DNA from 3 places in the Dyadobacter subterraneus genome. Region 3 is predicted to be linked to each of the others. Evidence: riboswitches for the same ligand, from Rfam matches in the RefSeq annotation. Region 3 holds a riboswitch; each other region holds the start of a gene.
What was found. A riboswitch is a leader RNA that binds a small molecule or an ion and turns the genes downstream of it on or off. The one in region 3 is predicted to bind cobalamin.
Positions count from the first base shown of each region.

Region 1: another riboswitch for cobalamin. It lies ahead of IEE83_RS31810 (TonB-dependent receptor); the one in region 3 lies ahead of IEE83_RS31340 (ABC transporter substrate-binding protein).
Region 2: another riboswitch for cobalamin. It lies ahead of IEE83_RS30290 (TonB-dependent receptor plug domain-containing protein); the one in region 3 lies ahead of IEE83_RS31340 (ABC transporter substrate-binding protein).

Region 1 covers NZ_JACYGY010000002.1:1,482,988-1,493,511, forward strand. Annotated here, with positions in the region: gene IEE83_RS31810 (TonB-dependent receptor) at 1-2,217, opposite strand, end outside; cobalamin riboswitch at 2,399-2,685, opposite strand; gene IEE83_RS31815 (hypothetical protein) at 2,867-3,004, opposite strand; partial or broken gene tnpA (IS200/IS605 family transposase) at 3,101-3,561, shown strand; cobalamin riboswitch at 4,083-4,377, shown strand; gene IEE83_RS31825 (sulfite exporter TauE/SafE family protein) at 4,517-5,149, shown strand; gene IEE83_RS31830 (TonB-dependent receptor plug domain-containing protein) at 5,277-7,412, shown strand; gene IEE83_RS31835 (MBL fold metallo-hydrolase) at 7,541-8,497, shown strand; gene IEE83_RS31840 (DUF72 domain-containing protein) at 8,565-9,473, opposite strand; gene IEE83_RS31845 (cupin domain-containing protein) at 9,561-10,076, opposite strand; gene IEE83_RS31850 (SusD/RagB family nutrient-binding outer membrane lipoprotein) at 10,180-10,524, opposite strand, start outside.
Region 2 covers NZ_JACYGY010000002.1:1,134,795-1,145,318, reverse strand. Annotated here, with positions in the region: gene IEE83_RS30320 (hypothetical protein) at 1-419, opposite strand, end outside; gene IEE83_RS30315 (hypothetical protein) at 472-1,047, opposite strand; gene prfA (peptide chain release factor 1) at 1,251-2,324, shown strand; gene IEE83_RS30305 (thioredoxin family protein) at 2,613-3,173, opposite strand; gene IEE83_RS30300 (glyoxalase superfamily protein) at 3,323-3,688, shown strand; gene IEE83_RS30295 (DMT family transporter) at 3,733-4,659, opposite strand; cobalamin riboswitch at 4,750-4,950, shown strand; gene IEE83_RS30290 (TonB-dependent receptor plug domain-containing protein) at 5,081-6,940, shown strand; gene IEE83_RS30285 (YncE family protein) at 7,001-8,089, shown strand; gene IEE83_RS30280 (tetratricopeptide repeat protein) at 8,187-8,927, opposite strand; gene IEE83_RS30275 (DEAD/DEAH box helicase) at 8,997-10,340, opposite strand; gene fbp (class 1 fructose-bisphosphatase) at 10,379-10,524, opposite strand, start outside.
Region 3 covers NZ_JACYGY010000002.1:1,377,447-1,387,970, forward strand. Annotated here, with positions in the region: gene IEE83_RS31325 (cob(I)yrinic acid a,c-diamide adenosyltransferase) at 1-325, opposite strand, end outside; gene IEE83_RS31330 (ABC transporter ATP-binding protein) at 349-1,377, opposite strand; gene IEE83_RS31335 (FecCD family ABC transporter permease) at 1,374-2,438, opposite strand; gene IEE83_RS31340 (ABC transporter substrate-binding protein) at 2,508-3,749, opposite strand; cobalamin riboswitch at 3,781-4,069, opposite strand; gene cbiB (adenosylcobinamide-phosphate synthase CbiB) at 4,405-5,340, opposite strand; gene IEE83_RS31350 (pyridoxal phosphate-dependent aminotransferase) at 5,325-6,341, opposite strand; gene IEE83_RS31355 (cobyric acid synthase) at 6,353-7,831, opposite strand; gene IEE83_RS31360 (magnesium chelatase subunit D family protein) at 7,958-9,910, opposite strand; gene IEE83_RS31365 (DUF5618 family protein) at 10,072-10,467, opposite strand.

The sequences.
Region 1 (10,524 bases), 110 kb from region 3:
ATTAGCACTTGTGGTAAAAGTTTCGCTCATATAATTTGCTCCGGCACCTATACTCAAACCTTTTAAGGCAGTCGTTTGCAATTCATAGTTCAGCCAGGCGTTCAACATATTGGTTGGTGCAAAAGCCACTCGTTTTCCGGCAGCAGCGTTAATTTCTGCGGTTTTGTATGGCAAATATTTCGCTTTTGAATAAGTATAGCCAGCCGTCACATCCAGACCGGGCAGAAGATTTCCGCTGATTTCTGCTTCAAAACCTTTTGATTCTGCCGAACCGATGCGTTTGTAAATTCCACCTGGCAAAGCTTCCAGCTGATTATTTTTCCGCATGTAATAAAAAGCAAGATTGGCAGCCCATCTCGAAGATAATTCCAGGCGACTTCCTACTTCTCCCTGATATCCTGTTTCAGGGTCAAAAGTTTCTCCGTTTGGCGCTACTCGGCGCGAGGGTTTGAAGTAAGTTGAGTAAGATCCGTAAACAGACAAGGATTCTATTGGCTGATAAACCAATCCTGCACGGTAGGTTAAAGCTGCTTTTGAAATAGTAGACTTAGCTCCCTTTTCTGTCACATTTCTGTCAGCATCGACCAAATTCGTATAGTAAGTCCCGTCGAAAATATCGTAACGAAGACCAGCCAACGCTTTCAGATTTTCCGTGATTTTGATCCAGTCCTGCACATAAATTCCGTGAACATTTTCCATAGTTGCACGGTAATTTTTGTCTGTAAAATTGATATATCCCTGATTCAGAATTGGGTTGTTAACATCAATGGTCATGTTTTTTCCAGGGCCGTAAACATCGCCATTGTAGGTTTTTCTGTTCAAAAAACTTAGTGAATAACCAACCAGCAGTTTGTGCTCAATATTTCCGGTATTGAACTCATAAGTCAATTCCAACTGGTTTTGTAAAGGTTTTGTCAAGTGGTTAAAATAAAAAGGATATGACCGATTTATTGAATCCAGTGTAGCATTTGGCGTTAATTCTTCTGTTGAAAAGTAATTGATGTTATCATCGTAATAGGAAAGCTGATTTGAGATTTTCAACCTTTCATTAAACTTGTGAATGTATTTTAGCTGATAATCATAGCGGGTATGTTTCAGGAAATCGGCCGGGTCATTGTAGCGCGTATTAACATTCAAACCTGGTATTGTTTTGCTTCCTTCAAGCATTGGAATTCCGGCATCAGTATCATAAATATCTTTATTTGCTCCAACGGTCAGATAGAATAAATCTTTGTCAGTCGGGGTATATTCTAAGGCCAGATATCCATTGTTGGTATTCGAACCGGAATGACGATAGCCGTCTGTATCCGACATTCCAAAATCTATGCGGTAACGTAATTTATCACTGACCGCTCCACCGGCACCGGCACGTATACGTCTTGTATTAAAACTTCCATACGTAGCAGAAAAATCCGCTTTGAAATTTTCAGTAGGTCTTTTTCTGGCAATATTGATAATTCCACCCAAAGCGGAGTGACCGAAAAGTACCGAAGCTGGCCCTTTCAGAACTTCAATGCTTTCCACATTGGCAAGGTTCGTATTTGGTGCGCTGGTTGAGATATTATGTCTTTCGTCGCGAACACCATCAACCAGTAAAACGAAATTTGAAAAACCACGGATCGTAAAATGCTGAAAGCCACCATAAGTATTGTTTGCACGAACACCGGTTGTATTTTTCATCGCTTCACCCAGATTATCCGCGCCGCGTTGTTCAATAGTTTTTACAGAAACCGTCGAAGTGGTGATGGGCATATCACGTAAGGCAACGTCAATTTTATTTACCGAAGAAAAAGAGCGGTTTGATACCGAACTGATTACTACTTCCGACAATTCGTTGGTCTTACTATTCAGTTTGTATTGTAAAAGTGTTATCTCATTTTGCTTGATATCTATGTTTTCTTTTTTTACTTCATAACCAGTCCCACTCGCCAAAAATGTATAATTCCCAGCCGGAATATTTTTGATTTCAAAATGCCCGGATTCGTTCGTAATCGTGGCGAATGAGGTACCTTCCAAACGGACATGAATACCGATAATCGGCTCTCCTGTCTCACTTTGAATGGAACCGTTTAATGTTCCAAAATGGTGTGCAAAGACATTATTAATCAGGAAAAATTGAAATAATAAAGCGATTTTCAGCACACAACTGTACCGTTTTTTTTGAAAAATGAGATGGCCGTTTCCAGTCCGCGGGAAACAGTTTTTTTGCGTTTGCATACTTTTAACTTGTTTAGAGAAATGAGTTAAAAGCTCTTTACAGCATTTTACAATGCAAACGGAGAAAGGAAAAAAAGACAAGAAAAACGTTTAGAGTCGTACAAAAAGCGCACGACGATCCATGGCAAAATTGCCTGGATATACAAACACCAAACCTGACGAAGCTTCATTCCGCGAAAGCATTGTCAACAAAGAAAAGGCAGGTCTCCTGACTTGTAACATTTATACCGTCCTTCCCGGGGAATGAATTTTGAATGATAGATTGAGAGAATGATAGAATGGTGGAGTGCGCCAGATTTTGGAGCCGTCAGCCATTCTAGCATTCTCTCATTCAAAACTCAATCATTGCCCCAGTGGACATTGTTGATATAAACTTTTGATGTTACTTACAGTTGCGCGACAGTTCGTGATTTACACACGATTCCCTATTAATTCACTGATAGTAAAACCTTTTCCTGTTGGAAAAATAAAGAAAAGAACTTATTGAGGCGCAAATGTAGGGTTTTAAATGGAGTAATTGAAAGTTTTACGAAACGTTCCTATGGAACGAATGTCCGGAAGCTGATGGTTTTTCTACCAAAGAAATGTTCCTGCCGGAACATGATGGTTGAATAATGCTAATGTTTTCCTACCAACAAAATACTTTCACTTAGGAAATGTTTACGAGAAGGAATTCATTTACTTCATTGTCCCATCGGGACATTTCGTTGGTAGAAAGTGGCGATACCATCTGAACACTCGTTCCTTTAGGAACGTTTCGTGATTTTGTTTTGTCGGCTTGTTCCATCTTGGTTATTCGTTCATAAAAATGCGTGAATAATCTTTTGGCTCCTTCTTAATTTTCAATAGATTGCAATTCTAACACACTATAAATAAATGTATAATGGCTAATACCTACACACAAATTTATGTCCAATTTGTATTCGCGGTAAAATATCGGGAAGCTTTGATTCAACCTATTTGGAAGGAAAAATTACACAAATACATCACAGGTATTTTTCAGGAAAATCGCACAAAATGCTTCAAATTAACAGCATGCCTGATCACATTCATATTTTGGTTGGTATTAGTCCGCATCAATCGATTTCTTCTTTGATTCAAAACGTAAAAACTGAAAGCAGCAAATGGATTAAAACGCAGAATTTCTGTAAGTATCCTTTTGCGTGGCAGGAAGGTTATGGCGCTTTTTCATATGGAAAAAGTCAGGTGCCCGATGTAATCAGGTACATTCAAAATCAGGAAACACATCATCAAAAGAAAAATTTTATGGAGGAATACCGGAAGTTTTTAATTGCTTTTGACATTGATTGGAACGACCAGTATATTTTTAAGGAATTAGAATAGTAGCAAAGATTTTCGGAAGTCACGAAACGTTCCGAAGGAACGCGCAACAATAAGCAATGCATGTATTTTTCTACCAACGAAATGTTCCTATGGAACATGGTGGTTTAATAAGGATACGTTTTATATCAAGAAATGTTCTTGTCGGAACATGGCGATGGGGTTTGTCGTATCTTTCTACCAACGAATGTTCCTATGGAACAGGATTGTTAAATGATGAATATGTTTTCTGCCGACGAGATGTTCCTATTGAACATGTGCTAGGATTCGGCTTATTCTTTTATAGACGAGATGTTTGTATGTGACAAATTGTTAATAATGAGTATATTACATCAATAAGATGTTTTCATTTAGCAATGTTTTGCGATAAAGAATTCACATACTTAATTGTCCCATCAGGACATTTCGTCGGTAGAAAAACATAGCCAACCCACAACTTTCGTTCCGTTAGGAACGTCTCGTAAAAACCGCTTAAAACTTATTTCCGGCAAAATAATTTTGTCTCACTATAAAATTAAATAGTAAGTTTGCAGCCGTTAAGTGGTGTGTGACGCAAAATTTGCCGAACACTTAAAAGGGAATCCGGTGAAAATCCGGAGTAGTACCCGCTGCTGTAAGTTCACTAAAAAAGTCACAACATTTTTGCCACTGGGGATAATTTTGAATGATTTAATGAGTGAATGATAGAATGGCTGATAACTCCAAAATCTGGCGCGCTCCATCATTCTCTCATTCAAGATTCAATCATTCAAAATTAATCCCGGGAAGGCGTTGGGAGACTGAACGAGCCAGAAGACCTGCCATGTAACATCATATTCGGAATGCTTTCGGGAAAAAAGGCGTGAAGTTACTGGTTTGGCAGCGTGATTTTTGTTGCTGGGTTGCTTCGTATTGCATTTTCCATAAGTTGCCTGTGATATGGTAAACGGGTTTTTCTCAATAACTTATGTGAAAGGAAATGATCAATTATTTACTTATCGACTCTCTTCTTCTTGGAGTTCAGCATTCTTTTGAGCCGGATCATATGGCAGCAGTTTCTGTATTGGCAACGGAGAAAAACCAGAAGCCGAAGGATCGTTTGAAATTAATCTGGCGGTCGTCGCACTGGGCGCTTGGACATTCTTTGACGTTGATTCTTTTTGCTTGTCTGGTTTTGATATTGAAATCAGCAATCTCTCTGAACATTTCTGAAAAGGTCGAATTGGTAATCGGACCGTTGATGATCTGGCTCGGAATTGTAGCCTTCCGCCGGAATTTCAGAAAGCCTGATTTGACAGTTCAACCGGCAGCCGAACAAAAATTCAGCCGTTCTTTTTGGGTGGGCATGGTGCACGGACTGGCCGGAACGGGTGGTGCCTGCGCAGTAGCGTTGACCCTCGCCGCAAGTGATGCTTACACGGCAGTCTGGATCATTATTCTGCAAAGTTTCGGAATCATTTTCTCCATGTCTGCTTATGGTTATTTCTTCGCTTTTTCGATCAATAAATTTGCTGCGAAACGGGATCGCGTATTAAAAATTATTAATTACATAGTCGGGACTTTCTCAACTGTTATCGGACTGATAACATTATACGGCGCGTATGAAGGGTGAGATATTCTTCAAAAAGTCTGATTTCATAAGCTCAAAATCGCAATCATTTTTTATACATCCATACCTAATGAATTTCAATTTTTACCAAGCTACCATTCATCAACTCACGTTTGCAGGTCTATTAGCCATGACCGCCACTTTCTCCGCTCAAGCGCAGGAAGTGGTTTTATCTGATTCTACAAGAGAAAATATTTTGAATCCTGTGGTTGTAACGGCTACACGTTATGAAACGCGGAAAGAAAAAATTCCTCAAAAACTGGATATTATTACGCGCCAGGATATTGAAATGACGCCTTCAAATGACCTGACTGATATCGTAAGAAAGACGGCTGCGGTGGATGTAATCCAATATCCAAACTTGTCATCAGGAATTGGTATCCGTGGATTTCGTCCTCAGTTTTCAGGGTTAAACCAACGGACTTTGTTATTGATTGACGGCCGTGCGGCGGGTGCAACCAATTTGTCTCAAATCAATCTGAATGGCGTCGAAAGAATTGAAGTTTTGAAAGGGCCTGCTTCTTCTTTGTACGGTTCTCAGGCGATGGGTGGTGTTATTAACATCATTACCCAAAGATCAAAAGGCGATACGAAAGGGAACGGTTTTCTGGAATATGGAAGCTTTCAGTCGTACCAGGCTGGCTTGAATGCAGGTGGTAATCTGACGAAAAAGCTGGATTACGATATGTCTTTTTCCTATTTCGAAAGATCAAAAAATTACAAGATCGGGAAATGGAATTTGTTCCGTGATGCTTTTGATTACACCAAGGTCAGAAAAAATTACACAACTCAACCGGAGACGGATGTGGATGAAACCCAGACGGATGGTGCAACAAGGCCTTACACAAAACTTCATTATTTCACGGGTTCTTTAAGGCTTGGATATCAGTTAAATGACAATTGGAGAATTGATATTCGCGGCGATAAATTCCAGGCGAAAAATGTAGAATCGCCGGGTGAAATTTCTTCCGGTTCCACCGAGGCAAGTACAAAAGATGTTGATCGCGCAGCTTTTGATGTTTCGCTGACCGGCAAAATTGGAAATCATAGTCCGAGTTTGAAAGTATTTACTTCGGAAGAAAATACAAAAAATTATACACTCAATGTATCCGGCAAAACTGTTGTTCCTTTCCGCTCTGCCGAATTGGGGAATAACTGGAAAGGTATCCAGGTAAAAGATGTCTGGACAATCGGAAATCATTCTTTAATTGTTGGTTATGACTATTTGAATTCTTCAACAGAAAGTCGTCGCTGGACGAATGATACGACAGAACGTGCGCCGACACAACCCGCTTATGCACTAATTTCTTCTGCGTTTTTTGCTCAGGCGATGTTGAATTTCGGTCGATTGACTGTTCAACCTGGTGTCCGTTATGACAATATTACCTTTGACGTGAAGGAAACGGCGCTTTTGCCAACTTATAAATCAGGCAAAAAAAACAATCCGTTCACGAGTCCAAGTCTTGGCGTGAGTTATGAATTGATTCCGGCTTTACGTGTGAAAGGAACGGTCGGTCGTGCTTTTGTAACAACGGACGCTTATAGCGTGGCCGGGTATAATGAAGTTCGTGATTCAAAAGGAAGAATTGCGGTGACTGCCGGAAACCCGGATTTGAAAAATGAAAGCAGCGTGAGCTGGGATTTGGGATTGAGTTTTAATAAACCAAAAGCAGGACTTTCTGCAAATGTTACTTATTTCTCAACAAAGGTAACAAACCGGATTGCCAAGGTGATCAGAACAGTTAACGAGCCTCTTGCAAACAAAGATGTGATCGTTTCCCGCGCTACTTTTGTCAATGCAGCAAATGCTGAAATTAATGGTTTGGAAACCGAAATAACCTATGATTTTGGTGCTTTATCCAATTACAGATATTCCCTCAGAGCTTTTGTAAATGCCACTTCCATGATCAAAGCAACGGAAGATATTGTGGGTACTGACGAATCAAAAGTTACCCGTGATATTCAGAATGTGGCGAAAAACACATTTAACTATGGTCTGGAATATGATAATTTAAAATGGTTGCGGCTTCGTTTGTCCGGTCGTTCGATTGGAACACGTCAGGATATAGATTATACAGATCCGATTAATCCCGTTATTGATTATCCAAAATACATGGTTCTGGATTTCACCGCCGCTTTCAAAATCGCTCAAAAACATACATTGGCTTTGAAAATAAATAATTTGACTGACGAAAATTATTATGAAAAACGCGGTTATAATTTACCAGGCCGCGCCGTTTCCGTACGATATACGGTAGCATTTTAAGAATTGAAATTCGAGTTTTAGATACCAGAACGTTGAATTGAATTTAAAATAAACAATAATATAAATCCTTCATCCGTACTTTTAGGGTGAAGGATTTTATTTTTATGATACCCTTAATCCAAATCATCATGAAACATCGGATTTACAACCTGATTTTAACTTCCATTTTTTACCTGATTTTAGTTTCAGTCAGTCAGGCGCAATCGGCGTTTAATGTCGTTCCGCTTGGCGTAAAAGGTGGCGGTGCGGAAGGAAATCTTTCGGCTTATATGATCGCTCCGGTTAATTCCCAGGCTTATGTTTGTCTGGATGGCGGAACGGTTCGGCAGGGAGTGGAAGTGGCAGTTGCCAATGGCGCCTTTTCAGCCACGGCAGATCAGGTTTCAAGGAGTTTTATAAAAGGATTTCTTATTTCTCATGCGCATCTGGATCACGTTTCGGGTATGATAACGAACGCACCGGAAGATACCGCAAAGACAATTTATGCGCTTCCAAAATGTCTTGACGTCATCAAAAATCATTATTTCAACTGGGAAAGCTGGCCAAATTTCGGAAGTGAGGGAGTTAATCCTTTGAAAAAATATACCTACAAACCTTTGTCAGAAGGTCAGGAAATTCCGCTGGAAAATACTCAAATGACAGTTAAAACTTTTTCACTAAGCCATGGAAATCCTTATGAAGGCGCTGCGTTTTTGATTCAAAATAATGGAAAACAAGCACTGTATTTTGGAGATACAGGTCCGGATGAAGTTGAAAAATCGACCAAGCTGCAAAAAGTGTGGGAAGCGACAGCTCCTTTTATTAAAGCAAAAACATTAACCGGAATTTTTCTGGAAGTTTCCTATCCGAATGAGCAGCCGGATAATAAATTATTTGGTCATTTAACACCAAACTGGATTATGAAGGAAATGGATAAACTGGCAGTTTTGGCGGGAAAAGAAAACATGAAAGACTTAAAGTTGATTATCACCCATATCAAACCAACAGGTCAAAATGAAGTGATTATCAAAGGGCAATTAAGCAATAATAACGCGCTGGGTCTGGAAATAATTTATCCGGAACAAGGAACCGCATTTGAATTATAAAAACCACGAACACATAAATCAAAACACTTTCGTGAAAATTAGAGCATTCGTGGCAAAGGAGAAAGCCTTAAAATAATCCGATTTGACCTGAATCACCTTTTTTCGGCGGAATTTGAGGAGTATGCGGAATTTTAATATCCGTTCCCAATTCTTTATTCACTTTTTCAATCAGATAGGCTGATAAAAGGGGAGAAGCCTCTTCATGATTTTGGTGGACGAAGAAATAAATATTTTCAATTCCCTGATCCACCCAAAGTTTCAAACGATCCAGCCAGTCGTCAAGACGTGTATAATCCGAATCAACATTCGCGCCGTTGTAACGGATAAAAGCTGTCGGTGTTGTTAACCGCATATGCAACAAATCGCGTCTGCCGGCTGTATCAGTGATAATGTGTGAGATATTTTTCTTTTCAAGCTGCGCATACAACGGGCTGTTATCCCAGGAGCCATCATACCAGGCGGTATGCCTCAATTCCAGCGCAAGGGGAAATCCGGATGGCCAGACTTCCAGGTAATCCCGTAATACTTCCCAGTTTTTCGGACCGAAATTATCCGGCATTTGCAAAAACAGCATACCCAGTTTTTCTTCCAAATGAGAAATATGGTCGAGATAAGTACTCGTGGGCTGTTCGGCGTCCTTCAATCTTTTCCAATGACTTATTCCCTGATGAAGTTTTGGGAAAAAACGAAATCCTTCCGGCGTTTTGGTATGCCAGCTATCAATGGTTTCAAGCGGGAAATTATTGTAAAAAGTAGCGTTCAGTTCAATGCTGTTGAACTGAGTTGCATAATACGCCAACTCGTCTTTTGTTCCTTTCGGATAGAAATTTTTTAAATCGGCTTTATTCCATTTGGCACAACCGATGAAAATTTCAGGTTTTCCTTTAACACCTTTTAGAATATTCAAATTTCCCGGATTATCCGGCGGAAGTTTAAACTCGACGTGTTGCGGATCTTCAATTTTTCCGAATTTCATAGGAGTTTGTGCCGAAGTTATAAGTGAAGTTTAGTAGGAAAAGATATGCCATGATTTTTCAAAAAATCATGGCATCGTGAAGAAATATTATCTTCCAAAGTCATCCTGAACACGAACGATATCATCTTCATCCGAAGGATTCGAAGGATCTGTATGCTGCCAGATTTCAGCCACTACACCCCATTCGTCAACACCGATCAGGCGGTGACGCTCGCCCTGATTAAGGCTGATCACCGTTCCGATTGGTAACTGTTTCATTTCAGTTTCTTCATCCGTATCGCTGATCACGATACCTGCATTACCACCGATCACTTTCCAGATTTCGGCACGGCGGTGGTGGTATTGCCAAGAAAGGCGTTTTTCTGGAGCAACAACCAATATTTTCGGACTTAATTTATCATAACCTGCAAAATCTTCCAAAGAAAGGTGCGGGAAAAAAGTTTTGATAAACTGAGGTGCCTGACTTTCGTCAAGTACAAAAAAACCTCCCCATGGACGGGAATGATCTTTGGCTACAACTGAAAAGCCTTGTTCGTCAATGAATTTCTGAACATTTTCAAAAACAACAGCTTTATCGGTTGAAGCTGGAAATACATCAAGCATATTTTAATAAGTTTGGTTAAGATCCGTAGAAATTCAAAATTAGGATAAAAAGCAAAAAGATGCTCCAAAACTTTTGGAGCATCTTTTTGATAAGTGAAAATTCTTATTGTTTATCCCACCACATACGGCCAAGGAAAGTGTCACCGCCAATACGCTGAACTGCCTCGTTATAGTTAGTTTCATTAACTGCTTTTTCATTGATTGGCAAAATCAAACGACGAGGAATAACACCGCCTGTCTGGTTACCAGGATAATTTGTTGCTTTCAATACCGGGATTCCTGTTCTGCGCCAGTTGGCCCATCCTTCATAATGGTTGAAAGTTGAAGCAGTCAGGATGAAAATTTCATCATGGATCTGCGTCATTTTATCAGCCAGACTTCCTGATGCAGGATATGGATTTGCTGTAACATAAGCAGCAGGATCAGAAACAACGGCTGTTGCATCATA
Region 2 (10,524 bases), 240 kb from region 3:
TCTGCCTGCTGAATATATTTTGTTGAAAATAAGTACCCAAAACCAAATCTGATCATGCCAAAAATATTGCGATTATGATAATCCATAATATGCCCCAATTCATGCCCTATCCAGCCAATCAGGATATCCTTTGGAATTTGATGAATAGGAATTGCAGTATGTGTTAACTTAAATAAAGCGCTGATATTGATCTGATAACCACGATTTTTCTTTCCCGTGAACATTGTTCCAATTTTTGGCTGCGCCTGCATGACTGATTTTTTTATGTTTTGTTTAAACACAAAATCAATCGGTACATTTTGCAATTCGGGATAAAATGAAAGTGCTTTTAAAATTTCATTTTCGATCACTTTCGGGATTTTCTTGTTTTCCCGAAAATGGGTAAAATCTTCCGGATTGAATTGATCTTGATCAGCCATATCGTCTGCTACGTTAAGTAATTTACATTCAAGTAGCAAAAACCGATCCAAATCAATCTTTCAAGGTTTTTACATCTACTTTTCTCAGAATTTCCTTTTTGTCAAATAACAATCTCCAAAGTGCAAATGATGGTGTTTTGTCAGCAAGACAGGTTTTACAAATTTGTAAATCAGCAGGAACGTTATAGACAACTGTGGTATCATTAATCGGCTGAACATTATCGCTTAATGAGGTTGTATTACTTTTGGCACTATAAAGATATGCCTTTAAAAGCTCGGTTTCTTTCTTATCAAGTTCTGTATTTGTCGTATCATCAGAACCAAGCAATGAAATTTTTACGCCATACTTTTTTTCCAAAGCACCTATAATTGGGATTTCAGATGGGTTTTTACAAAGTTCGGCTGCCTTTTCCGGACTTTTCACCAGTGCTTCTTCTAATGATTTCTGCGCCAGTTTTGAGATTTTCTTTCCCCATTCGTCGACCGTATAAATAAGCTGGGTATTGGTAACACGCACGATTTTCGATTGCTTTATTTCATTGGACAATTCCTTGGTATTTTCAACACGGGTATTATTACAGCCAGACAAAAGCAATACAAAAGCCAGAATATATACGATACGATTCATTTTATTTTTATAAGTTAAACTGGTAAAAGCGTTACAAAAGCAGATTTCAACAAACAAAATCAGGGATTTTCCACACTTATTCTTCAACGTTAAATACAACTTTGTAATTCAAAACAGACAACGAACGTACGAAAAACATTCTTCAACCTAAAATGCGTATCTTTGTCGCCCGAATATGCAATGCCAAAAGACATTAACGCGATATGCAAGATAAATTAGAAGCCATAAAAGAACGTTTCGAAGAAGTTTCGCAACAAATTATACAACCTGAAATCGTTTCCGATTCCACTAAATATTCCAAATTGAGCAAGGAATATAAGGATTTGGGAAAGATTGTTGAACAGTACGCAATTTACCAAAAACTTCAAAAGGATATTGCAGGGACGAAAGATATGATCGTCAATGAAAAGGACGAGGAGCTGCGCCAGATGGCAAAAGAAGAATTGGACGAATTGCTTCCAAAAATGGAAGAAATGGATCTGATCATTAAAGAATTATTGATACCAAAAGATCCTAATGACAGCCGTAATATTATCCTTGAAATAAGAGGTGGAACGGGTGGAGATGAAGCTTCGATTTTTGCCGGCGATTTGTTCCGCATGTATCAGCGTTTCTTCGAAAAAATGGGTTGGAGATCGTCGATCATGGATTTTACTGAAGGTACCAACGGAGGTTACAAAGAGATTATATGTAAAGTTGAAGGTGAAGATGTTTACGGTAAAATGAAGTTTGAATCGGGCGTTCACCGTGTTCAGCGTGTACCGCAAACGGAATCTCAGGGAAGAATTCATACCTCAGCGGCCTCGGTTGCCGTTTTACCGGAAGCAGAAGAAGTTGATGTTCAGATTAATATGAACGATGTGCGTATTGATACATTTATGTCATCAGGTGCTGGTGGACAGTCAGTTAACACTACTTATTCTGCCGTTCGTTTGACACACATCCCATCGGGACTGGTTGTTAGCTGTCAGGATGAACGTTCGCAGTTGAAAAATAAAGATAAAGCCTTGGGTGTTTTGCGCTCACGTCTTTACGAGATTAAATTGAAAGAACATAATGATGCTGTCAGTTCTCAGCGTAAATCCATGGTTGGAAGCGGCGACAGATCTGACAAAATCAGAACATATAATTACCCGCAAAGCCGGATTACTGATCACCGCATCGGTTACACCGTTTACAATTTGCCTGCCGTAATGGAAGGTGATATTGCAGAATTTATCGAGCGTTTGCGTATTGCTGAAAATGCGGAAAGAATGCAGGAAGGCGAAACAATTTAATTTGGGAAGTTCAGCTCCTTTGAAGCTTCCTGTTTATAGCAATTGCACTTGTTCCTCAGAGTTTTGGCTCCTTCGGAGCCTCCTGTGAATATTGTTGAATTCTTGGCCCAAACAGGAAAAAGGTAGATTACAGGTGACTCTGAAGGAGTCTGGATTTGGTTGCGAATATTAGTTTCTATAAAAAGGATATCCCTTTGGGATTGATTTGCTGAATTAATCAACAGAGAAATAAAAAAAGGCTTAAAAATGATAAATTCATTTTTAAGCCTTTTTTTATTTCTAACCAGGTTATTTACTTGTATAAAGCTGCTTATAAGTTTTCGCTTTATAATCTTCGAAAGACTCTTTTTTATTATAATTATCGCCAAAGAAGGTGATCACTTCATGAAATTCCTTTGCTTTCATATAACCTGGCAAAGGCTGGATCATTTGAAATTTGTCGTCGAGGAAAATCGTTGTTGGAAAACTTGGCTGATTATTTGTAAGCGCCAGTGCAATTTGATGAATGCCTTTTTGTCCTTCTGCAATAAATTCAAATTTCTGACTTCCAAGCGTTATGGCTTCTCTTTGTTCAGCATTCAGTTTTACGGCATAATATTTTTTGTTGATGTAATCAATTACCTCAGCATTTTTATACGTTTCCCGATCCATCACTTTACACCAGCCACACCAATCTGTATATAAATCAACCAACACTTTCCGCGGCTCTTTCTGGGTTTTCGCATAGGCTTCTTCAATGGTCATCCAGTGAATTCCTTCTTCTTTTTTTGTTACAGAATCTGTTCGGAAACTGGTTAATGCAAGAAACAGAATCAAAACCGAAGTAAATATGTAAGCTGATCGTCTCATAATTTTTTGATATACATTTTTAAAACGCATTTTTTGACCAAATAATTTTTTTATGAATTAATATCAGGCAATTTTATATTCAAATCTTACCATACACATATTCATTTGCGAGTAATCATTTGCTTGCGAAACAATCAACATTATTAATCATGAAAGTAAACAAAGTTATTCCGCTTATCCGAATTTTCGACGAAGCAAAGGCGGTCGAATTTTATGTAAACTGGCTGGGCTTTACAATTGACTGGACGCATCAGTTTGAGACCAATTTTCCGCTTTATATACAGGTTTCAAAAGAAGGGATTGTTTTGCACCTGACAGAACATCACGGTGACTGCACGCCTGGCGGGAAAGTATTTATTGACTGTGTGGGTTTAACAGAATATCATGCCGAATTGATCGAAAAAAATTACCGTTTCAACCGTCCGGGATTGGAAGAAGCGCCATGGAATGCCATTACAATGGAAGTTTCAGATCCTTTTGGAAATAAATTACTTTTCAACGAATCCAAAGAATAATTTTTTTGCCACGAATACACTAAATTCGTGCGTTCGTGGCAAGCTTATTTTTTTGTTTTATCTTTTGAAAAAGAGACTAACAAACCTCCACTTATAATCAAGGCCATTCCCGATAATGTGGTAATAGTTGGAATCGCCTCTCCCATCAAAAATCCAAATATCAAAGCAAAAAGAATATTGGAATATCCGACCGCTGCGACGCGTCCTGCTTTATCAAACGTAAAAGATTGTGTCATCATGATCTGGCCGATCATCGCCGTAATTCCCAGTGCAAGAAATCCCAGCCAGTGTTGCCAGGTTGCCGGCCATTTGAAAGTTCCGATTAGAAAGTCGAGCTGATCATTTGGGAAATAAGTACCGATTACGATTGAAAATATTGGCAGAACTATTCCGCTCAACATGAAGGAAAGCACAATAGCCCGGGTATCATAAACTTGTCCTAGCTGACGAATCGCCAGATAGGCAACAGCAGTTAATAATGCATTTCCCAATCCTATGACATGATTTCTGACCGACATCGAAAGATCCGGACGGAAGACAAACAGTATCCCGGCAAAGCCCAGTAAAATAGCAATCCACTCGGTAAAATTTAATTTTTCCCCCAGAAAAAGCCAGGACAGAAATGCCAGAAAAATGGGATAAGTATATTGATACGTGGAGGCTCGGCCTAATCCAAGATTTTGAATTGCGTAAAAAAGAAGATATAATGAAAGTGTTCCGACAACGCCGCGAAAAATAAGTAAGCCAAGTCTCCCACCTTTTTGCTTCAACGGTCGCTGCAAAATACTTGTTCCGATAAACAATACGCCAATAATATTTCGAAAGAAAACCAGCTGTACAATATGAAAATCACGACTCAGCCATTTTGAAATTGCAGACATTAGGGCAAAGAAAAAAGATGCCCCAAGCATCAGAAGAACACCTCTTTGTGGTGCTGAAAGTGAAAAAGATTTTGTGGTGCGGGTTAACAAATTGTCAGAATTTTAGGCAAAGATAACGCAACGATTTTAAGGAGAGCGCCATTTCAAAAAAACGATTATGTGACACCCGCATAATTTCGTTAACTTTACAAAGTTTTTGGTGCCGGAAGTTGAATCAAATCAACCATATGGCTTAATAGGGAATCCCGCGAAAAACGGGAGCTGTCCCCGCAACTGTAAGTCTTACAAAAAACTGATCTCATCTGCATAACCACTGTGAAAACGGGAAGGTACAGGATCAGCAAGACAAGCCAGGAGACCTGCCAGAAACATTCAGCGTTTTGATTTTCGGAGGAAAAATCATTTAATCGTTTTACTATGATGATCTTGAATTTTTACGGTGCGTAGCGGGCAAATTCGCTTTTATCTCCTGCTTGTGATTTTGTTGGTTAATGCCTTCGAAAATCAATTGATGGCGCAAAAGGATTCAATTCATCTGGATCCGGTGACCATTTATGGTTATGCGCCTGAACGTTTTATGAGCGGATTAAAAGTGCAGAAAATCGATTCTGTTACGATGGAACAATTTCGTTTCAGAAATATTACGGATCTGCTTTCTTTAAATACGCCCATCATTATTAAGAATTACGGTCCCGGACAATTAGCAACCGTTGCTTTTCGCGGGACTTCCGCAAATCATACTGCGGTGCTGTGGAATGGTCTTAATGTAAATCTTCCCACTTTGGGACAAACTGATTTTTCAACAATTCCGGTTGCAGGATTTGACCAGTTATCCGTTCAGTATGGTTCTTCCGCCAGTATTGTGGGAACTGATGCAGTAGGTGGAAGTATTTTGCTGGGAAGTTCCATGCCTCAGGCAGGACTGCAAGTTATGATTGGAAGACAGCAGGAAAGTTTCCGAAACAGCCAAACACAGGCAACTATTAAATACGGGACGAACCTCGCTAACAAATGGACTTTTGCGGGAAAAACCGCGGCATATGATGGCAGGATGAATAATCATTATCCGTATACTGAAAGGAATAAGAAACAAATGATTCCTTCCGAAACATTCCAGAAAGGTCTGGTTCAGGACTTATATTTTACAAAAAACAGCCATCAATTATCGGCACATTTTTGGCTTACTGATAATCAGTTAACCAATAATCCTGAAAATCTTACAGGCCGTGAATATACCGCAATAAAGTCTTATCGTACAATGCTGAGGTATCAGGTTGATAACTGGACGGTCAGAACTTCCTGGATCCGGGACATTGTTGATCATGCGGCAGGTGATTATTCAAAATTCGATCATGCAGTTACCGATAGAATCGGTGCCAGGTTTGAGCGTGCATTTGAATGGAAATTTAAAAATCTGGGAAATATTCAACTACAGGCGGGAGCAGAATTTACGCACTATATAACACACTTTACTGATTATGAAAAACCCGTTACCGCAGAGAATCGTGAAGATTTTTTTCTTCTGACACGCTGGCACGCTACTCCAAAATTCCTGGTCTCCATCAATCTTCGCCAGGCCTTAGTTACAGGATTTAATCCACCCTTTACACCTTCGCTTGGTGCCGAATATCGCTTGATTCAAAATAATATTAATTCATTAAAAGTCAGAGGTTCTGTTGGGAGAAGTTACCGCGTCCCAACTTTAAATGAACGTTACTGGAAAAGTCTGGGCAATCCAAATATTCGTCCTGAGGATGGTTTTAACAAAGAAATCGGTTTGGAAGGAACACATGTTGTCAGTTGTACTCACTCTTTTACGGCAAGTTTAACAACTTATCATAATCGCATTAATAACTGGACTTACTGGAATCCTGCGAATAATTTCCGCGTGGAAAATCTGCAATTGGTAGTTGCACGAGGCATTGAAACACAAATCGGCTGGAAGGGAAACTGGACCAATTGGAAAGCGGGCGGTAATTTGAATTATGCTTTTACAAAAAGCTCGCAGGAAAAGGTTTATGACGCATATGCCTCTGATATTGTCGGCAAACAATTACCGCACATTCCCTTACATTCCGGAAACGTAAATCTGTTTGTTCAATACAAAAAAATCCGGTTGACAAATCAATTACAATTTGTTTCAAAACGATACACTTTGGCTGATCATGCACAGTTTACACAGGGATATATTCTTGAAAATTTTCTGGTTGAAACCACCTTTGACTGGCGTGGAGCGGCCGCTTCTTTGCAGGGCAGAGTAAATAATATTACCAATTCTTTTTACCAATCCATTAATGGAAATCCCATGCCCGGACGTAGTTTTGCCATTAGCTTATTGTTTTCTTTAAAAACAACCAATCATTCGATATAAAACTTTCATCAGCACGACTAACAAATAATTATTTAAACGAATACCTTAATTGATAAAACAATGAAAAAACAATTATTCAGAATTCTGACAATCACCTCTATATCAGCAGTTTTGTGGTCTTGTAATCAAAGCGATCCTGTTCCAAAAGGTACTTATGTTCAGGGCGTTTTTGTAATTAATGAAGGAAATTTCTCACAGAATAATGGTTCTGTTTCATTTTTTGCAAGAGAAAACACTACTGCTGATGCGGATGTTTTCTCGTTAGTAAATGGAAATGCACTCGCCGGTGGTGTGCAAGGTTATGATATTGCAGGAGATCACGGATTAATTCTGGTTGATAATTCAGCAGCCGGACAAGATAAAATTCAAATTGTGAATGCCAATACATTTGCATCAGAAGCTACGATCAGTACTGATATTGAAAACCCACGTGATGTTGTGGCTGTAACCAATGATAAAGCCTACGTTACTTGCTGGAACACACTTAATTCAGATTATTCTTATCCGGTTGGGTACGTTGCTGTGGTTGATTTGGCGACTAACAAGGTTACCAAGAAAATCAGTACTGATAAAGGCCCTGAAAAGATGATTTTCTATAAAGACAAAGTTTTTGTTGGGGATAATTTTTATAGTGGTGGTACTAAGCTTACCGTTATCAGCACCTCTGCTGATGCAATTTTGAGTAGTATTTCTTTTAAATCAGCTCCAAATCCAATTGGCGTTGATGCGAACGGAAAATTATGGGTACAAGCAGGGATAGAATTATTTCGTTTGAATACTGAAACTTTTGCTATTGAAACAACTTTGAAAATCGGTACCGACGAAACTAAAAAACCAGAAAATTTTGCAATGGCTTCTGATCTCTCAACGATCTATTTTGTTCTTTCGTACTCGGACGCAAATTACATCAGCCACGGAGCAACTTACAAGTTCTCGATTACAGATACTCAGGTTAACGTAACAACTCCTTTTGTAAATAGAATTTTTACGGGTCTGGCTGTTGATCCAACACAAGGATTAGTTTATGCAGCAGTTACGCCTTCGTATTCACAATCCGGTTATGCTGTTCGTTACCGTGGAGATGGTTCTCTGGTTGATTCTGTTAAAGTAGGCGTTGCTCCTACCGGATTTTTCTTTAAGCAGCTTTAATTTAAGCGAAACCGAAATAGTTCGAACAAAAAAATAAGTCAGCCTTTTCAGGTTGACTTATTTTTTTGATTATCTAATTTGATTTCAGTATTATTTCCTACTTAAAAAACCCTTGCGGATCAGGAAGTTTTGCTTTCAAAAGCTCTACAAATTCAATGTTCAGCTGACTAAAATCAAGCATTCTACCTTTGTGAAGTCGCTCCCAGGATTTCTCCGGTTCATTGCGATTGTAGTAAACGAGCGCAAGATTATATTGTCCCAAAGCATAAGTTGAATCCAGCGCAACTGCTTCTTCCAACAATTTATTCGCCTCGTCCAGATCTTCCTGCTGTTTGTTCATCGCATAAAGTTTAAGATCAACAGTAGAAAGATCAACCAATAAAGGAACATTATTCGATTGAAGATTTACACCACGACTTAACATACGCTTAGCATCTACCCAGTTTTCTCTCTGGTAACAAACTACGCCAAGTCCCCAATATGCCTCAACATTTTTGTCGTTCAGCAAATTAGCAAGATTGAAACGGTAACAAGCTGTGTCCAGAGATCCTTCCTGCAAATACTCCCAGGCACGCGCTGAAAAAAAGCTGCTGGCCTCTGGTCTGCTTGAAAATGATTTATCGCAATCACTTAAAAATTTAATTTCTTCGTCAATCTGCTGCGAGGTTTTGCTTTCCTCGCCAAATAAAGGAACTACGCGTCTTTCTTTTAATTCCAGCGGTCTTCTTTGTGAAATATTGGTATCAGAAACAGGTGCCGCACTCGCCAAATGTTTTTCCTGGGCAAGCCCAAGAACAGGTATTAAAAGAGCAAACCAAATAACAACGGATTCTTTCATAAAATAAAAATAGAGAAACAGGTTTTTCTATTGTCCAAGTTAAACGGAATTATTGGATATCGTATTGTATTATTTACGTTTAGTTCGCTTTGTAGCTGTCTTTCTACGGCCTGTGTCTTTGCCCTTCGACAAAGTTTTTTGTTTGAAGAGATGTGCGTTCTTTTTTTCATGAAATGCCCCCAGGAACGTAGGATCCTCTTTTCTTTTCTGGTTGTCAATTTCACGAAGCATCATCTGGCGTTCATCTACTGGTGTTTTTGCAATTTCCAGATCTTCCGGCAATTCTTCGCGTGGAATTTCCATGCGAATCATTTTTTCAATTTTTGCAATATGATATTCGTCGGCAATTGTCATAAAAGTGATCGCCTGTCCAAGCATGTTTGCCCGTCCGGTCCGCCCGATTCTGTGAACGTAATCTTCGTAAATCAATGGAACATCAAAGTTGATCACATGACTTACTTCGGTGATATCAATTCCCCTGGCAACCACATCAGTTGCCACCATCACACGAACAGATCCTTCCTTAAAAGCATCCATGGCATTGGTCCGGGTATTTTGTCCTTTATTGGCATGGATAACACGAAGTTCATTTTCCTTCACAACACCATTCAGCATATAACTGTGCACCTGACCTGCCACTTCACGACTTCTGGTAAAAATCAATACACGATTAAAAACCTCTTCGTCCTTTAACAATCTTGCAAGCAAATTGATTTTCGTCCGGAAATTAGGTAGTTCATAAAGTACCTGAGTAACTCTCTCCGCCGTTGTAGCCTGCGGCGTCACTTCAATTCTTGTAGGATATTCCAGAAATTCAAAGGAAAGCTTTTCCACTTTATCAGAAAAAGTAGCAGAGAAAAGCATATTCTGGCGTTTCCGGGGAAGGATTTCAAGAAAACGACGGATCTGCGGCATGAAACCCATGTCCATCATTTTATCCGCTTCATCCAAAATCATGACATTGATATACTTCACCACGATTTCTTCCTGTAAATAAAGATCCATGAATCTTCCAGGCGTGGCGACAATAATATCCACCCCTTTCCGGATCGCATCAATCTGCGATTTTGGACCAACTCCTCCGAAAAGGACAACAGTGCGGATATCTGTGTATTTACTAAGTTCGTTAACGGCCTCTGCAATTTGCATAGCCAGCTCCCGTGTCGGTGCCAAAATCAATGCGCGAGGATCCTGGCCTTGTGCATATTTTATACGCATCAACAATGGCAAAGTGTAAGCCGCGGTTTTGCCGGTGCCTGTCTGTGCGATGCCTAATATATCCTGTCCGGCTAATGCTAAAGGTATTGCCTGTTCCTGTATGGGCGTAGGCTCCGTGTAGCCTGCTTCTTCAATTGCATTGAGTAATTGACGGTTAAGCTTAAATTGCTCAAATTTATTTTGCGTAGTTTGCATCGCGCAAAGGTACGAAAACTAAAATCAGGTTCCATATTTTAAGCCTTTATAGCTTCTTCAACCATCGTCGATGAGCCCACATAAATGGGAGAACGCTGGTGAAAATCAGAAGGAACAATATCCAGAATGTCACGAAATCCATCGCTGGCCTTGGCTCCTGATTTCTCGGCAATGAATGCCAAAG
Region 3 (10,524 bases):
AAGGTGAAGTCATTTCCGATTCCAGCGTATCAATCCAGGTTTCACAAAACTCGGCACCATCTTCGGGCATCGGATTTTTATTCTCTTTTTTGGCATCAGAAGGGCGGGCTAAATGCGACATCATATCCATCAGATCTTTCTGAATTTTATGAAGATTTGGCTGCCAGGCGTGTTCATTTCCCAGTTTTACACGAAGCAACCCGATCGTTGAATTCGCCTCATCCAAAGTCCCGATACATTCAATCCGGACATCATCCTTTGAAACACGACTTCCGCCGAATAGCCCTGTTGTGCCTTTATCGCCTTTTTTAGTATATATTTTCATTGATGAGAAATCATTTTTTTAATTTATTTTATCTTTTTGATATGTTGTAAATCAGCGAGCAATTCGCTGATGTTCAGATATTTTTTAGTGATTAATCCGTCACTAAATATCCAGACAGGATTTTCTTCACCTTCCATAACTTCAATTTTGTGCAGCAAATCAGGATCGTCACTTACTACAAAATCTTCCCGTTGAAGCGCGCGTTTTGTCCAGAAAACAAGATTGCTTTTTCCGCGTAAATAAATAGGAGTGGATGAGGCTTCCTTGTGAATTGTAAATGTGCCGGTATTCCGGTCGAAGTGGAAGCCGTTTTTGATAAAAGCCGCTTCAAAACTTCCGTTCAAAACCAGATCTTCCGGTACGCCAGAAACGAGTTTTCCATCCGGATGCATGAGCCAAAGCTTGTCCGCAGCTTGAAGCGCCAAATCCAATTCGTGTGTGGAAAGTAAAATTGCCTTATTGGTTTGACGGGCGAGATTATGCAGCAATCGCATCATTTCCACACGGTTCGGCAGGTCAAGATGGGCGGTTGGCTCGTCCAGTAAAATCAGTTTGGTATCCTGCGCTAATGCTCTGGCCAGCATTACTTTTTGCCGCTCGCCATCACTCAATTCGTTCATTCGTCGCTCGCCATAACGTTTTGTATCCGTAGCGTCCATCGACCAATCGATTTTTTTCTTATCAATTTCAGAAAGTGTGCCCAGCCAACCGGTGTAAGGCGTTCTCCCCAGCGCTACCAATTCTCTGACTGTCAAATTTCCTGCCTCAATCCGCTCAGTTAAAACCAGACTTAATTTTTGCGCAAGGTCAACAGGTTTCAGATTTACCAAAGATTCATTATCAATTATAATTTCTCCGGAAAGTGCGGGCTGCAAGCCTGAAAGTGTTCGCATAAGCGTTGACTTTCCCGCGCCATTTGGACCTAATAAACAAACCAGTTGCCCCGGCCATAAGTCCAGATTCAGAGCTTCTGAAACGATTCTGGGCTCTCGTTTTCCGGTTTTATAACCGATGGTCAGGTTCCGGGCAGATAGTAGCGGCGTATCGTTCATGAGAAAGAAGAACGTAAATTGTTGCGACTGACAATAACCCAGATCACAACCGGCGCGCCTAATAATGAGGTGACCACATTAATCGGCAGAACGGTCTGCGTTCCCGGCATCTGAGAAATAATATCACAAATGAGCATCAAAACAGTACCTACCAGACAACAGCAAGGAATTAAAATACGGTGATCGGAAGTGCCTAAAAGTGATCGGGTGATATGTGGAATCGCGATACCAACAAAACCAATCGGGCCGCAAAAAGCGGTGATACTTCCCGTAAGTAAACTGGTACTGGCCATGATAATGAAGCGGGTTTTTCCAACCGTCAAACCCATACTTCTTGCATAATTTTCTCCCAATAACATGGCATTTAGTGCCTTTGAAGAAGAAAAAGCGATGAGTAAACCAACGATCACGACGCCGGAGAGTACGTATAAATGATATTGAACAATGCCGCCAAGTGAGCCGAAAGTCCATAGAATATATTCCTGCAACTCTTCCGGCTGACTGAAATATTGCCAGATACTGATCACGGAAACCGTTATCGTCCCGACCATCACGCCGACAATCAATAAAATAACATTATCCTTAATTCTTCCGGCGATCAATAAAACCATGGACAAAACCAAAGCGGCGCCAAGCGATGCCATCACAACAATCAGCCAGCTCCCGGAAACACCCAATTGCCGGATTGCATAAATACTTGCGGTACTTCCGCTCGTAAGCATTACGGCTGCAACGCCTAACCCGGCTCCGGCCGTGATACCCAGTTCGGACGGGCCAGCTAATGGATTGCGAAATAAAGTCTGCATTTGAAGTCCGCTGACGGATAATCCGCAGCCCACAATGATGGCCGTAATCGCTTTTGGTAAGCGTATTTTTTCAATAATAAATAACCATGCGGTAGTGTCCGATTCTCCCAAAAACACAATTCTCACCACTTCACCAAACGGAATGCTTACCGACCCCAGCATGATATCCAGCAGAAAAAAAAGCACAGCCAAAACCGACAGAACAATAATGATCAGCCGACGGGAATTGGAATAAGATTGAGAAGAAATTTGCATAACTAGTATTTTAATCGGCCCAGAGTTCGAGTGGCAAGAGCCGGAAGCTGACCGCCGATTGCCGACCGCCTAATTCACCTGCTTATAATAAACCAGCTCATGCTCCGGTAATAATTCCGGATGCAGGATTTTGATCAGATCCGACAAAACAATCTGCGGATTCACAGCACCCGATTCCCAATAATCATTCGAACCGCGGTTGTTCACACGTTTATTATAGCTGTAAATCTGTCCGGATTTATAAGCTTTGAAATCGGTATAACGAGGATCTTTCGCAAGAATTTCTTTTTTGTTATCGTAGTTGCTGATCCCGACATTCAGCCAATAATCAGCTGTCAGAGCGATCGGGTAAACGGCTTCAAAATTTAACGCCAGACTTCCCGTTGCTTTGGTATTATTCCAATGATAATCTGCGCCGGCATCCCGGAAAAACTGCGCCATATAACTATTTCCATTCGGGACAAACCATGAATCTTTGGAATTCATACCGGTAATGATGCTCGGTTTTACTTTCACTTTTTGAGATAATGCCGCAAGACGTTTGTATTCCTCTTCCATTTTGGCAAATTTCTTGTTGACAAAATCTTCACGATTTAGCAGCGCTGCCAAAAGTTTAACCCACTCCGCACGGCCCAATGGTGTAGTTTCAACCCATTCAGAATTAATCAAAACAGGAATTCCGGCAGCGTTCAAAGTTGTATACCGCTCCATTTTTGAAACCGGACTGCCCGTGGTCATGATCAAATCCGGGTGCATGGTAATCAATTTTTCCTCATTCAACCCCTGATCTTTTCCAACTTCGGCAATTTTGCCCGCCTCAATTTGTTTGATAATTTCCGGGTTGGAAACATATTTCAAATTGCCCAGTCCGGTTACAATTTTTTCTTCTCCCAAAAGTCCAACCAACCCTACGTGCATGGACGACATCGCGACCAGACTACGAATTGGAATTTCAATAAACTGGCTGTTTGAATATCCTTTCGGCTTTTTTGTGCCGCGTTGAAGCAAAACATATTTGGCCGTATCGGTGCTTTTTTCAAACGGACTTAAAACATTGATCACCTTAAAATTATCGTGGTATTCGATCGTGAAGCCCTTGGCATGATGAATCTGGATTTTTTCAGAAAAATAGTCTTTCCCCGAAGAAGCCGTTTCTGCACTTTCAGTGAGATTTGAAGAAGTACCGCAGCCTGCTAAAAATAGCAGTGGGATAAATAATAAAGCCGCAAACTTCGCAGCTGCAATAAAAGTGGAAATGCACGCAAAGTCATTGCGAACTTCCCAAAAGGAGGTCTTCTGTTTTTTTGTCATTTGTGCTACCAGCCTTTCTTCCGAAAGCTATGCGTATTAAGTGAATAAGGCAGGTCTTCTGACTCGTTCCATTTCCCCTGACGCCTTCCCGGGGTGTAATTTTGAATGATAGAATGTGTGAATTAGAGAATGTGTTGCAATTGGCCATCATTCACTGATTCTATCATTCAAAATTCAATCATTGTCCCCAGTGGCAATTGTCATGAATGTTTTTATGAACTTACAGCAGCGGAGACTGTTCCGGACTTGCACCGGTATTCCCTTTTAAAGTAACCGGATTTTCGCAAATCCGGGATACTACCCTGATGAATGCAAAACTACTAAGATTTATGTGGGGTTTTTGATTTGTTGTAATAAATCTGATGTGTGTATTTTCTATTGATGAAATAAGCTAGGTATAAGAGAAGGCAAGAATAGATGTCACCTTTAAAACTTGACTTCTCTGGAGAGTTAAGAATAAAATCCCAATTATTTATTTCAAATCGGTTTCACGTGTATTTGGATACTGTACCATCGGTACATTTCGTTGGTAGCAAAGATGTAACTCGTGCCACAAAGCGTTCCCGATAGGAACGCCTCGTAATTAACCTTAAATGTTTTCTACCTACAAGATCTGCCGATGGCAAATAAGCATTGTCGTTAAATTGGGATCTTATCAAAGGAAATGATAAAAAAACAAACTGATAATCAAGACGGTTACAAAACAAACCTTATGATTAATCCATGCTGCTTTCCGAATTTCCCCCGACTCGATAATCCGTTCCTTCTCCCCGATGAAAGGTTTGTCAACCCACTTTCCATGATATACATTTGGCCCGCCGAAACGACAATTAAGAATTCCGGCCAGTGCAGATTCCGGATAGCCTGAATTTGGACTTTTATGTTGGTTTCCGTATTTGAAGACGAATTGCAGACCGCGATAATTTCCTGTTACAATCACCATAAGCAATGCCGTAATTCGTGCCGGGATGAAATTCGCAACGTCGTCCAGTCGGGCAGCGAATTTTCCGAATTGCTCGTACTTATCGCTGCGGTAACCGATCATGGAATCCAAAGTATTGATCATTTTGTAAACCATCATGGCCGGAACGCCTCCGATTGCGTAGAAAAATAATGGCGCAATAACACCGTCGCTAAGATTTTCCGACATGGTTTCAAAAACCGCTATCCGGATTTGCTGGGCAGTTAACTGCGAAGTATCCCGGCCAACGATGCGCGACAGTTGCTTTCTTCCTGCTTCCAATCCCTCTTTTTCCAAAACTAAAAACACATTTTGACCTTCGGTGATTAAAGCATTATTTGCTAATCCATACCAAACCCAAACGCTGTTGACGGCGATGAAAAGCCACATATTTATGTTTAGAAGTCTCTTATTTAGAAAATAAAAAAAGAAAAATGTGAGCAGACAAAGACTTGTTGCTAACAACATTCCTTTCAAAAATCGAGATGAATTTTTATTTAAAAGTTTGTCGCCAGATGCAATAGCATTTCCAAATACACGAACCGGATGCGGCCAGTTGTCAGGATCGCCGATAATTAAATCCAGAATGTAACCGACAATCAACGGAGCTATGATCAATAATTTCTCCATTCTTCGAGGGCTTCAATGAATAGATTATTTTTTTCAGGCGACAGGGTAGCGATCCGAAAATGTTGTTTTGTTAAATCTCTGAAATTACTCGCATCACGAATTAAAAGTCCATATTTTTCGATCAGGAATTGTTTGAGTTCCGCTGCGTTGCCTTTCAGTGTTTCTGCCAGGAAAAAATGTGTAGCACTTTCATGAATTTTCAATATCGGATTTTGGCTGAGTTTTTCTGTAAATCTTTCTTTTTCGGCTAGTAAACCATTTAAGGGGATTTGAATTTGCTGGTAGTTTTCAAAAATAAATTTCCCGGCTTGCAGCGCCATCGTATTTACTGTCCACGGTTGTTTGATACCTTTCAATTTCGAAATTAAATCCTCCGAAGCGACAACATAACCCAATCGTAACCCTGGAATCGCATAAGCTTTGGTAAGCGAATGCATGATCAACAGGTTTGGATAATGGTTAATTAAAGATATCGAAGAATTGATTTGCACTGTGAAATCGATAAAAGCTTCATCAACGACGAAAAGCGTTTCAGGATTTTGCTGAACCCAACTTTCGAGTTGAGAAAATGATTTTCCCGTAGGGTTATTGGGATTACAAATGAAAACCAGATCGGTTAACAATGTAGGAAATTCCTGGATTTTAGACCAGGGCAAAAAGGTCAGATCGTGTTGATATAATTTGCATGCGTCTTTATATTCAGCAAAAGCGGGCGTGACAATGGTTGTTCTTTTTCCCGCAAAAGCCTGCGCGATCAGATAAATGCTTTCTGTCGTTCCGCTGTTAATTAAAATTTGTTCGGGATTTAAATGATGATGAAACGCAACCAATTCACTCAAACTTTCAGCCATCACTTCCGGATAACGGTTTATCGCCGACCATTGCTCAAAAATATATTCTTTCAAACCCGACGGTTCACCTCCGTACCAGACATTGGTACTGAAATCTGCGATGATTTTTTGGGCATAACGGTACGAGTCGTCGCCGTGGCCTTGTAACATAGATTTTCTATTTATTCCAGACTTTTATAAATCATTTCCAAATCCACATTCGCGCGAATATGATCTGCCAGCCGGTCGTATTGCAATTCTTTAAATTGATTATAGTCGAAAGTTTCAGCAATCGTTTCTGTTGAAAAACCGGATAATAAATCTTCGATCACCACCGCGTTATCCAGAATACCATGCAGATAACTGCCCCAGCAATTTTCATCTAAAAAGTAGCCATCAGGTCTTCCATTTGATAAAACAGTAACCGGAGAATTAATTTCAGAAGTCGTTTCTCCCATATGAATTTCATATCCGGTACAAACTTCCGGATTTTTCCGATAACTGAAATGTTGCTGCAAGGTCGTTTTGACGGGCTTTAAAACCGTTTTTACAGGCAGTAATCCAAGTCCTGGCATCGATTCCAAGGAACCTTCTACATGATCAGGATCTTCAATCAGGTCTCCCATCATCTGATAACCGCCACAAATCCCAATGACTTTTTTGCCGTTTTTACGTGCGTTAACAATCGCCGCCGCGACGCCATTATTCTTGATCGTCAACAAATCATCAAGCGTATTTTTACTTCCGGGTATGATGATGATATCGGCTTTTGCAATTTCTTCCGGTTGTGAAGTATAGAATAAGTGTACGCGGGGATCTTTTTCCAGTCGGTCAAAATCAGTGAAATTAGACAGCCGTTTTAATAAAATGACCGCTACATTAATTTTTCCTTCCTTCGTTGTATTAAATTTATTTTGAAGCGAAACGGAATCCTCTTCTTCGATATGGATGTCTTTGAAAAAAGGCAAAACACCAACGACGGGAACGCCGGTTAATTCTTCAAGCATTTTTTTCCCATCTTCAAAAAGTCGTGAATCACCACGAAATTTATTGACGATAATTCCTTTGATACACTGACGTTCTTCTGGTGTCAATAAAGCAATGGTACCATAAACACTTCCGAAAATTCCGCCCCTGTCAATGTCTCCAATCAGATAGGTTGCTGCTCCTGCATGAAGCGCCATTCGCAGATTTGTAATATCCCGTTTTTTAAGATTTAATTCAGAAATGCTGCCGGCTCCTTCCATCACGATTGGGGAATATCGAGCCGATAATCGATCGTAAGCCTGCGTTACAGCCATGAATAATTCTTTCCGGTCGGTGGTTTTGAAATATTCGTATGCAGACTGGTTTCCCACCGGTTTTCCATTCAAAATCACCTGAGATGACTGGTCGTTGGTTGGTTTCAATAAAACCGGATTCATGTCGGTATGACAAGGAATTCCTGCCGCTTCTGCCTGAACCGCCTGTGCGCGTCCAAGCTCTAAACCTTCCGGTGTTACGTAGCTGTTCAAAGACATATTCTGCGCTTTGAACGGCGCCGGATGATAACCATCTTGTTTGAAAATCCTGCAAAATCCTGCGCAAATCACACTTTTGCCAACATCGGAAGCGGTGCCGACAAACATGATTGATTTTGTGAGATTTCTGGTCTTTGACATTAGGTTAAGGTAAAGTTGCACGCAAAGCAAAAAAAGCGGACGCCGCGCGGATAAAACGCAAAGTACGCGAAGATTTTTGGCGGTCTTTGCGAAAACCTTATTTGCTTTGCGTGAAAAAAAAGAAAATTAGACAATTCTACCGGAAATAGTAACCGTGATATTTTCCGAAGAAAGTTCTTCAAGTGATAAACATTCTGCGCCCATCACCTTCGCCATTTCGGCGGCTCTTCCAAAACGAAGGTAATCGTTTTCAGTATCAAGCACCAAAGCTGGAATATTGGATTGGAATAATTGACCGGATAATTGCAGTGTTTGCTGCCAGGCATCACCACCTCCCGGAAGCGGAACATTGGCTTTCCCATCGCTGAGAATAACCAAAAGCGGTTTTAAATCTTTATCCGGATTTAATTTATTGATCACCTGAATGGCCAATTGCAAGGCATGCGGCAAAGGAGTTCTTCCACCTGTTGGCAAATTTTGCATGGCTTGTTCAGCTTGTTCAACGCTATAAGTGGGTTCCAAAAGTAACTGTGCTTCCACACCACGGAAGGAAATCACGCCAACCATATCTCTTCTTTGATAAGCATCCGTAAGTAAACTCAGCACACTTCCTTTCACCGCTTCCATCCGGCTGCTCGCCGCCATAGATCCCGAAGCATCCACAACAAACAGAATTAAATTTCCTGTTTTTCCTTTTCTAACCTTTTGATGCAGATCATTTCGTGTAATATGAAAATCATCCTGATCACGGATTAAGGCAGATTGTACCGTTGCTATAATTGATATATCATTTGGAGATTGATCGGGGATCGCTCTTAATTCAGGCCCTCGATTTGTATTGATTGCCTGACTTCTCCGGCCTTCCGGCATTTGGTGCGAAACAGGATTTAAATCAACTTTAAAATTTGGAGCTTCTTTTTGAGGTGCTATACCGAATACTTGTTCTTGTTTTGAAGAAGGTGATTCCGGATCATCGTTATTATTTTGATCGTCAGAAGGCAACTGCTTAGAAGATAGTAGCTCTTCTTCTTCTTCTTTTGTTGATTCAGGTTGATTTTGCTGTTGCGGCAGATTGTTTTGCTCTGGCTGTTCCTGCTGCATTAATTCATCCAGCCTGTTATCACCTTTACTATTTCCTTCAAATGGTTTTTTTCGCTGTCTGTGAATCAGTGCCAGTTCAGCAGCTTGTCGTACATCTTCGGCTGTCACGACAGTTCTTTTGTCCAGAGCGGCCAGCGTGATTGCAGTTTTATACATCACGATATCCGCCCGTAAGCTCGTCACATTCATTTCTGTGCAAAGCTGACTGATCAAAGTCAATAATCCATCAGGCAAAATAACAGACGGTAATAATTGCTGAGCCGTTTTGATCTGGTTTTGAAGATTCTTTTGAGCAGCAGCCCATTGACTGGAAAATTTTTCCGGATTGGCTTCAAAATGAATTCTTCTGCGTACAACTTCCGTTCTTTCCGCAACATCCCGCGGCGCTTCCACATCGACCATTAATCCAAAACGATCCAGAAATTGAGGACGCAGATTTCCTTCTTCCGGATTCATAGTACCGATCAAAGTAAATTTTGCAGGATGACTTTCAGACAGTCCATCGCGCTGGATTGTGTTAACGCCCATCGCTGCAGCGTCCAGTAAAACATCCACCAAATGATCAGGGAGTAAATTTACTTCATCAATGTATAAAATCCCACGGTGTGCAGTTGCTAATAAACCTGGTTGTAATCTTTTCTTTTTTTCTGATAAAATACCTTCCAGATCCAGACTTCCCAGAACTCGGTCTTCGGTTGCGCCAAGGGGAAGATTTATAAAAGGAACTGCCATTTCTTCTATATCAACAGGACATTCACCGCAAATATCCTGCAAATCATTTTCCTGAAATAATAATGGAAAGGTTTCATTTTTAGGAATTAACGGCATTATTTCAGCCAATCCTCTGGCAGCCGTACTCTTCGCCGTCCCTTTTTCTCCTCTGATCAATAAACCTCCAATGGACGGATTGATTGCACACAATATGAGTGCGCGCTTTAATTTTTCCTGTCCAACCAAGGCAGCAAAAGGATATTTCATAGAGAAGAATTATTAAAATTACTTTTCCCTTGTGGCAAGGGAGAGGCAAAATTAGGGAATTAAACGCAGAGTAATGGAGTTTTGCGCGGGGTTACGCAGAGTAAAATGAACTCCTTCAACTCTGCGTTTTAACTCCCGTACCTCTGCGTTTAAATGCGACCTCAGATATAGGCAAGCATTTTGGTTACGTTACTTAGGCCGGTTTGAATGGTATCAACAGATCTTGTACCGTGATAATATCCGATTATATGCAGTTCGTCGTAAACATTGACTAATAATCTCAACAGTTTTTTGTCATATTTTCTAACCCTGTTTGTATAGTCTTCAATGCTTTTGGGTTTAATGAATTTTACTCCTTCTTTTTGTTTCAGATATTCATCCAGAATTAGCAAGGCAGCTGAATAAGCAGTACCCGCAGCCATTTTTACATATTTAATATCAGCATATAATCCGTCCTTTTTACCTGCTTTTTCGCTCAAAATTTCTTTTGCGTTTTGCAAGTAGCGGGCAGCTTCTTCGGCTGGGGAAAGCAGGTTGTCTTGATTCTGAATGGCCATATCAATAGGAATTGAAAAGAATTTATTGATTTGACTCCAAATTTTAAAAAAGTCATT